DNA from 2 places in the Variovorax sp. LARHSF232 genome. Region 2 is predicted to be linked to the other one. Evidence: predicted binding sites of a transcription regulator. Region 2 holds the regulator's gene; the other holds the start of a gene.

Region 1 (3,410 bases), 590 kb from region 2:
TCACGAGCAGGCTGCGGCGCGTGGTGGCGGCGGCCGCCTCGTCCAGGCCGCGCATTGCCAGCGCGTTGACCTCCTCGGCCAGCGGCACCAGCTTCTTCCGGAGGGCCCTGCCGGCCGGGGTCAGGTAGACATACAGGTTCTTCCGGTTGCCCTCCATCCGCTCCCGCTTGATGTAGCCCAATGCTTCCATGGCGCGCAACGCGATCAGCGTGGTCGGCTCCATGACGCCAGCCTCATGGCTGAGCTCGCGCTGCGTGAGCCCGTCGCCCTCCCAGAGGATTCGCAGGAAGGTCCAGTGGCCGAGCGAGACGCCGTGTGGAGCCAGCCTCGCCTGCAGCGAACGCAGGAAGCTGCGGGCCGTATCCTTGACCAGGTGCGCCATTCGGTCGTTCGGCACCGCTTCGTGCCAGTGCTTGAGCAGCCGACCGGAGATTTCGGCTTCGCGCGCCGCAGTGAGTTTGGACATGCGCTCCATTTTCTCAGAGCCGCCAGCGCATGGCCCGGCTGTGAACTTGTCCGGCGGCGAACCGATACCCGAGTACGAGCCGGTGGTACAGGGGCCGCGCACCTGAATCTCGCCGTGGGTCTGGCCATCCCAGTCCGCGAGGCTGCCGTCGTCGCGCTGCAATCCTTCTTGTTGTCATCACCAACGACCCGCAGCGCAGCATGAGCGTCGAACCCCAGTAGCGCCTGCGACGGGCCTAGACGTGCCGCGTGATCCCGCCGTCCACGCGGATGTTCTGGCCGGTGATGTAGCCCGCATCGCCTGACAGCAGGAAGGCCGTCGTCTTGGCGATTTCGGACACCGTTCCCAGCCGCCCCATCGGAATGCCCTGGGCCGTCTCCGGCTTGTGGTCCAGGCTGTCGATGTAGCCCGGCAGCAGCGCATTCATGCGGATGTTGTGGGCGGCATAGCGGTCCGCATACAGCTTGGTGAAGGCGCCCACGGCGGCGCGGTAGGCACAGGAGACCGGAAACTTCGGCGAGGGCTCGAAAGCGGCAAAGGTCGTGATGTTGACGAAGGCGCCCTGGCCCTGGGCCAGCATCAGCGGCGTCACCAGCCGGGCCATGCGCACCACCGACAGCACCATCATGTCGTTGCCCTGGATCCAGCCGTCGTCACCGATGTCGAGCAGGTCGCCCTTGGGCGGATGGCCGGTGTGGTTGACCACCGCGTCGACACGGCCATATGCCTTTGCCGCGCCTTCCACCAGGCGCCGCAGGTCTTCCTCTTTCGCCACCGAGCCGCTGAGGCCGAAGCCGCCCAGCTCCTTGGCCAGCGCCTCGGCGCTGCCCGACGGCGACATCAGCGCCAAGCGGTAGCCGCGCGCATGCAGCTCGCGCGCGATGGCCGCGCCCATGCCGCGGCCGGCGGCGGTGACGATGGCGACAGGGGCGGTGGTGTTTGCAGTGTTCATCGGCTGGGCCTTCCTCGATTCATCGGTGTCAAAGCTGCGCGATTAGACCAAGCGCGCTGGCACATTGCTTGCGTTGCATCTTGTACACAAGACAGGATGCTTGATCATGGTGCACGGGGCGAACCCACAGGACGAGGCGGCCGCCGGGGCTTCGGCCGACGCCGCCTGGATCACGCGCTTTGGCGCGCCGCTGCAGGGCGCTGGCGCGGGCGCGCTGGCGGGCCTGCTGTTCGCCGTCAAGGACAACATCGACGTGGCCGGCGCACCCACCACCGCCGCCTGCCCGGCCTTTGCCCGCACCGCGACGGCGCACGCGCATGTGGTGCAGCGGCTGCTCGACGCCGGTGCGGCCGTGCTGGGCAAGACCAATCTGGATCAATTCGCCTGTGGGCTGAACGGCACGCGCTCGCCTTATGGGGCGGTGCCCAACAGCTTCGATGCGCGTTACGTGTCGGGCGGCTCCAGCTCCGGCTCGGCGTATGTGGTGGCCACCGGCCAGGTCGACTTTGCCCTGGGCACGGACACGGCGGGCTCGGGGCGCGTGCCGGCCGGCCTCAACAACATCGTGGGACTCAAGCCCTCCAAGGGCCTCTTGAGCGCGCGCGGCGTGGTGCCGGCGGCGCAGAGCGTGGATTGCGTGTCCATCTTTGCGCGCAGCGTGCAGTTGGCTGTGCGCGTGCTGACGGCGGCCATCGATTTCGATGCGCAGGATCCGTATGCGCGTGCGCTGGTTCTGAAGTGCGAGCCACTGGCGCCGCGCTTTCGCTTCGGCGTGCCGTCGCAGCTGCAGTTCTTTGGCGATCTGGCCGCCGCGGCAGCTTTCGACGAGGCCGTCGCGCGCCTGCAGGCGCTGGGCGGCGCAGCGGTGCAGATCGACTACACGCCACTGGCCCAGGCCGCCGAGCTGCTCTACGACAGCGCGCTGGTGGCCGAGCGCTACGCCGCGGTGCGCGAGTTCTTCGATGCGCATGAGGACCAGGTGATGGAGCCGGTGCGCGGCATCCTGGCGAAGGGGCGCAGCTACAGCGCCGCCGACCTTGCCGACGCGCAGACACAGCTGCAGGCATTGGCGCAGCAGGCAGCGCCAATGTGGCGATCCATCGACGTGCTGCTGCTGCCCACCGCGCCCACGCACTACCGCATCGACGCGATGCAGGCCGACCCGGTGACGCTCAACCGCAACCTGGGCACTTATACGAACTTCGTCAACCTGCTGGGCTACGCGGCCCTCTCGGTGCCCAGCAGCCTGCGTCCCGATGGCCTGCCCTTCGGCATCACGCTGGTCGGGCCTTGCGGCAGCGACCTGCAGCTGGCCGAGCTTGGCCAGCGCTATCACCATGCCACAGGCCTCGCGCAGGGCGCCACCGGCGAGCCGCTGCCGCCGGCGATCGAACTGCCGGGGCTCGACAGGCCGGCGACGGTGAAGGTCGCGGTGGTGGGCGCGCACCTGTCGGGCATGCCGCTGAACTGGCAGCTTGCAGAGCGCGGCGCCGTGTTGGTGGAAAAAACGCAAACCGCCGCGCAATACCGCCTCTACGCCTTGCCCGCCACCCTGCCGCCCAAGCCGGGCCTGGTGCGCGTGCCGCCGGCAGAGGGCGCTGCCATCGCGGTGGAGGTGTGGGAGATGCCGCTGGCGCACTACGGCAGCTTCGTCGCGCTGATCCCGGCGCCGCTGGGCATCGGCAGCCTGCAGCTGGCCGACGGCAGCAGCGTGCAGGGCTTCGTCTGCGAGGCGCTGGCCGCGCAGGGCGCCACCGACATCACGCATCTGGGCGGCTGGCGCCGCTACATCGAATCGCGGCAGCTGCAAAGCGCGCCCTGAATCGGATCGTCCACCACCTCTTTTTTTGCAGGAGCTCTTCATGAAACGCAGCAGCAAGCCATCTTCCCCCGCTTCCAGTCAGCGCCGGCAGCTCTTGCAAGCCGGCGCGGCCGGCCTGGCCGCACTGGCGGCGCCGGCCATCGTGCGCGCCCAGGGCGCTACCAAGATCC
Region 2 (3,410 bases):
CGTCGGGCTGGTGCGCGCCGACGACGGCCTGATCAGCATCGACGGCGAAGCCATCGAGCACATGCCGATCCACCGCCGCGCGCGCATGGGCCTGAGCTACCTGCCGCAAGAGGCCTCGATCTTTCGCAAGCTCAACGTGGCCGACAACGTGCGCGCCGTGCTCGAGCTGCAGCGCGAGCCGGACGAGCGCGGCGTGCTGCAGCCGCTGTCCAAGGCGCGCATGGAAGAGCGGCTGGAAGAGCTCTTGACCGACCTGCGCGTCGACCACCTGCGCGACTCACCCGCGCTGGCCTTGTCGGGCGGCGAGCGGCGGCGCGTGGAGATCGCCCGCGCACTGGCCACGCAGCCGCGCTTCATCCTGCTGGACGAGCCCTTCGCCGGCATCGACCCGATCGCCGTGATCGAGATCCAGCGCATCATCAGTTTCCTGAAGGAGCGCGGCATCGGCGTGCTCATCACCGACCACAACGTGCGCGAGACGCTGGGCATCTGCGACCACGCCTACATCATCAGCGACGGGCATGTGCTGGCACAGGGAACGCCCACGGAAATCGTCGAAAACGCCGACGTGCGCAGGGTGTACCTCGGCGAACACTTCCGCATGTAAGAAGGCTGCGCGAACACGTCCATGAAGCAAGGCCTGTCGCTGCGCGTATCGCAGCATCTCGCGCTCACTCCGCAATTGCAGCAGTCGATACGGCTGCTGCAGTTGTCCACGCTCGAGCTGTCGCAGGAAGTCGAGCAGATGCTCGACGAGAACCCCTTTCTCGAGCGCAGCGCCGAGGAAGCGCCGCGCGAGGAATTCGGCCTCGCGGCCGAGGATGCGACGGCCGCGCGCGACGTGCGCGACGAGGAGGCGGCGGGCCTGGCGCTGATGAACGGCCAGGACGGCGTCAGCACCATTGCGGCGCAAGACGCCGAAGTCACGGCCGCCGACGCGCCCGCCGACATCGCCGATGCCGAGCCCGACTGGGAAGGCGACGGCAGCGTCGACATGGCGCCGGACGACAGCGAATGGGGCAGCGACGCCCCGGCGCGCAACAACAACCTGGGCAACGACGAGGCCGCCGACGCCACCGAGCTGGCGCGCAGCCAGGAATCGCTGCAAGACTTTTTGCACCGGCAGGCGCTGAGCCTGCGGCTGTCCGAAGTTGACCGCGCCGCACTGCGCTTCCTGATCGAGTCGCTCAACGAGGACGGCTACCTGGAAGACTCGCTGCCCGCCCTGGCCTCGGGCCTGGCCGGCGACGACAACGACCAGTTCGACGACCTGGTGCACCGCTTCCAGATGGCGCTGGGCCTGCTGCAGAGCCTGGAGCCGGCGGGCGTCGGCGCGCGCGACCTGGGCGAATGCCTGGCGATCCAGCTGCGCGGCCTGGCCAGCGAGCACGAGGACGAGCCGCATGCCGAGGTGCGCAAGACCGCCCTGGCCGTCTGCAAGCAACCGCTCACCCTGCTGGCGCGGCGCGACTTCAAGCGCCTGGCCACGCTCACGCGCTCGAGCGAAGACAAGGTACGCGCCGCCATGCAGCTCATCGCGCGGCTGGAGCCTAAGCCGGGCCGGCGTTTTGTCAACGTGGAGCGCAACGTGGTGGTGCCCGACGTGATCGTTACCCGCCTGGGCAGCGGCACCAACGTCAAGTTCCGGGTGCAGCTCAACCCTGACGTGATGCCGCGCCTGCGCGTGCACGACATCTACGCCGGTGCGCTCAAGGCCCACAAGGGCGAGGGCAGCCAGGCGCTGAGCCAGCGGCTGCAGGAGGCGCGCTGGTTCATCAAGAACATCCAGCAGCGCTTCGACACCATCCTTCGCGTGTCCAATGCCATCGTCGAGCGCCAGAAGAGCTTTTTCGTGCACGGCGAACTGGCCATGCGCCCGCTGGTGCTGCGCGAGATCGCCGACGAGCTGGGCCTGCACGAATCCACCATCAGCCGCGTGACCACCGCAAAGTACATGGCCACGCCCTTCGGCACGGTGGAGCTCAAGTACTTTTTCGGCTCGGCGCTGGGCACCGAGACCGGTGGCAATGCCTCCAGCACCGCGGTGCGCGCGCTGATCAAGCAGTTCGTCGGCTCGGAAGACCTGAAGAAGCCGCTGTCCGACAGCCAACTGTCGGACATGCTCAAGGAGCAGGGTATCGAATGCGCGCGCCGCACGGTCGCCAAGTACCGCGAGGCGCTGCGCATCGCGCCGGCCAATTTGCGCAAGGCACTTTGACCGGCGTGCCCGGGCGGTGTCAGGCCGCCGGCGCGATGAACGAGATCAGCCGGCCCATGCGGCGAATGAAGTCCGACGTGACGATGAACTGCGGCTTCTCCCGCTTCACATACGGCTCGATCTCGGGCGGGTTGTCGGCCGGGTAGGGCGAGGTGTCGTAGACATCGCCGACATGCTTGCTGCGGTAGGCGGTGCCGGTGTAGGGCGTGGACGGTCCGGGGCCGCGGAAGGGATTCACGATTTCGGGCACGGGCGCGGTCCAGTAGTGCTTGGTGCCCAGCTCGTCGATCAGGGTGTCGACCTCCGATTGCGGCACCACCGGCGTCGTCATCTTGGCGCCCAGGAACAGGTCCGGGAAGTCGACCTCGCGGATCGAGAAGTACTTGGGCAGCTCGCGCGGCTGCGTGCTGCGCAGCGGCGAGCGCGCCACCAGTTCCGCCACCGCCGCGTCGCTCATCGACGCCAGCGTGTTGTACCTCGACTCCAGGCTGGCGATGTTGATGGCGCGGCCGGCCGAGTAGTGGCTCACGGTGTTGGTGATGTCCTTGTCGTAGAAGTAGGCGCCGTTGTGGATGTTGGAGCCGTAGCGATGCACGTACAGCGGCTCGTTGCTGCCCAGCTCCACGAAGGTGGGATGCGTGCGGCCGGCCAGCAGCGGATTGAGCTGCACCGCGTTGGCCGGCAGCGGCACCGTCTTGAGCCAGGCGATGGCTTCGGGAATGCGCTGCAGGTACTTGCGATCACCGGTCAGGGTGAAGTAGTTGAACAGCTGCTGGATGTTGGTCTGCGTCGTGTGCGTGGCCAGCGAGCGCGGCTCGTAGCTGCGCGCGCCGGCCGGCTCGCCGGCATTGCGCCCGCCCGTGATGCGCGACAAGTGCTGCAGGCTCCAGCCGGCCTGCGGCCCGGGGTTCTGCATCAGGCGCATGCAGTCCATGGCGCGCGTGATCGGCTCCACCAGCCGCGTCTCGCCCAGGGCGACGATGCACATGGTGAGGAACTTGATGTTCTCGCCCATCACGTCGTCGTTGAAGGTGACGTGCAGGGTGTAGTCGCCGTCTTCCATGCCGGCGCGCGCGCCCGCCGGCAGCTGCTGCGGGTTGGGCAGCGGCATCGACGTGATCGAGCCGGCGAAATGCGGGAAGCGCTGCGGCCAGCCACCGCCGGCAATGCCGAACTCCGGCCCGAACTGGGC

What was found. Region 2 encodes sigma-54, which starts transcription at its own class of promoters, with help from an activator protein. Its sites were predicted from a motif close to TGGCANGNAANCTGCTTT; they were not measured.
Region 1: atzF (allophanate hydrolase) is a predicted target of sigma-54. The motif match lies at 1,476-1,493, and genes of this name have one in related genera.

What each region holds. Positions count from the first base shown of each region.
Region 1 covers NZ_JBIXJS010000002.1:53,584-56,993, reverse strand. The annotation lists gene ACIPRI_RS05695 (MarR family winged helix-turn-helix transcriptional regulator) at 1-466, opposite strand, end outside; gene ACIPRI_RS05690 (SDR family oxidoreductase) at 702-1,418, opposite strand; gene atzF (allophanate hydrolase) at 1,525-3,240, shown strand; gene ACIPRI_RS05680 (ABC transporter substrate-binding protein) at 3,281-3,410, shown strand, end outside.
Region 2 covers NZ_JBIXJS010000002.1:640,943-644,352, forward strand. The annotation lists gene lptB (LPS export ABC transporter ATP-binding protein) at 1-607, shown strand, start outside; gene ACIPRI_RS08345 (RNA polymerase factor sigma-54) at 629-2,218, shown strand; gene ACIPRI_RS08350 (pectate lyase) at 2,238-3,410, opposite strand, start outside.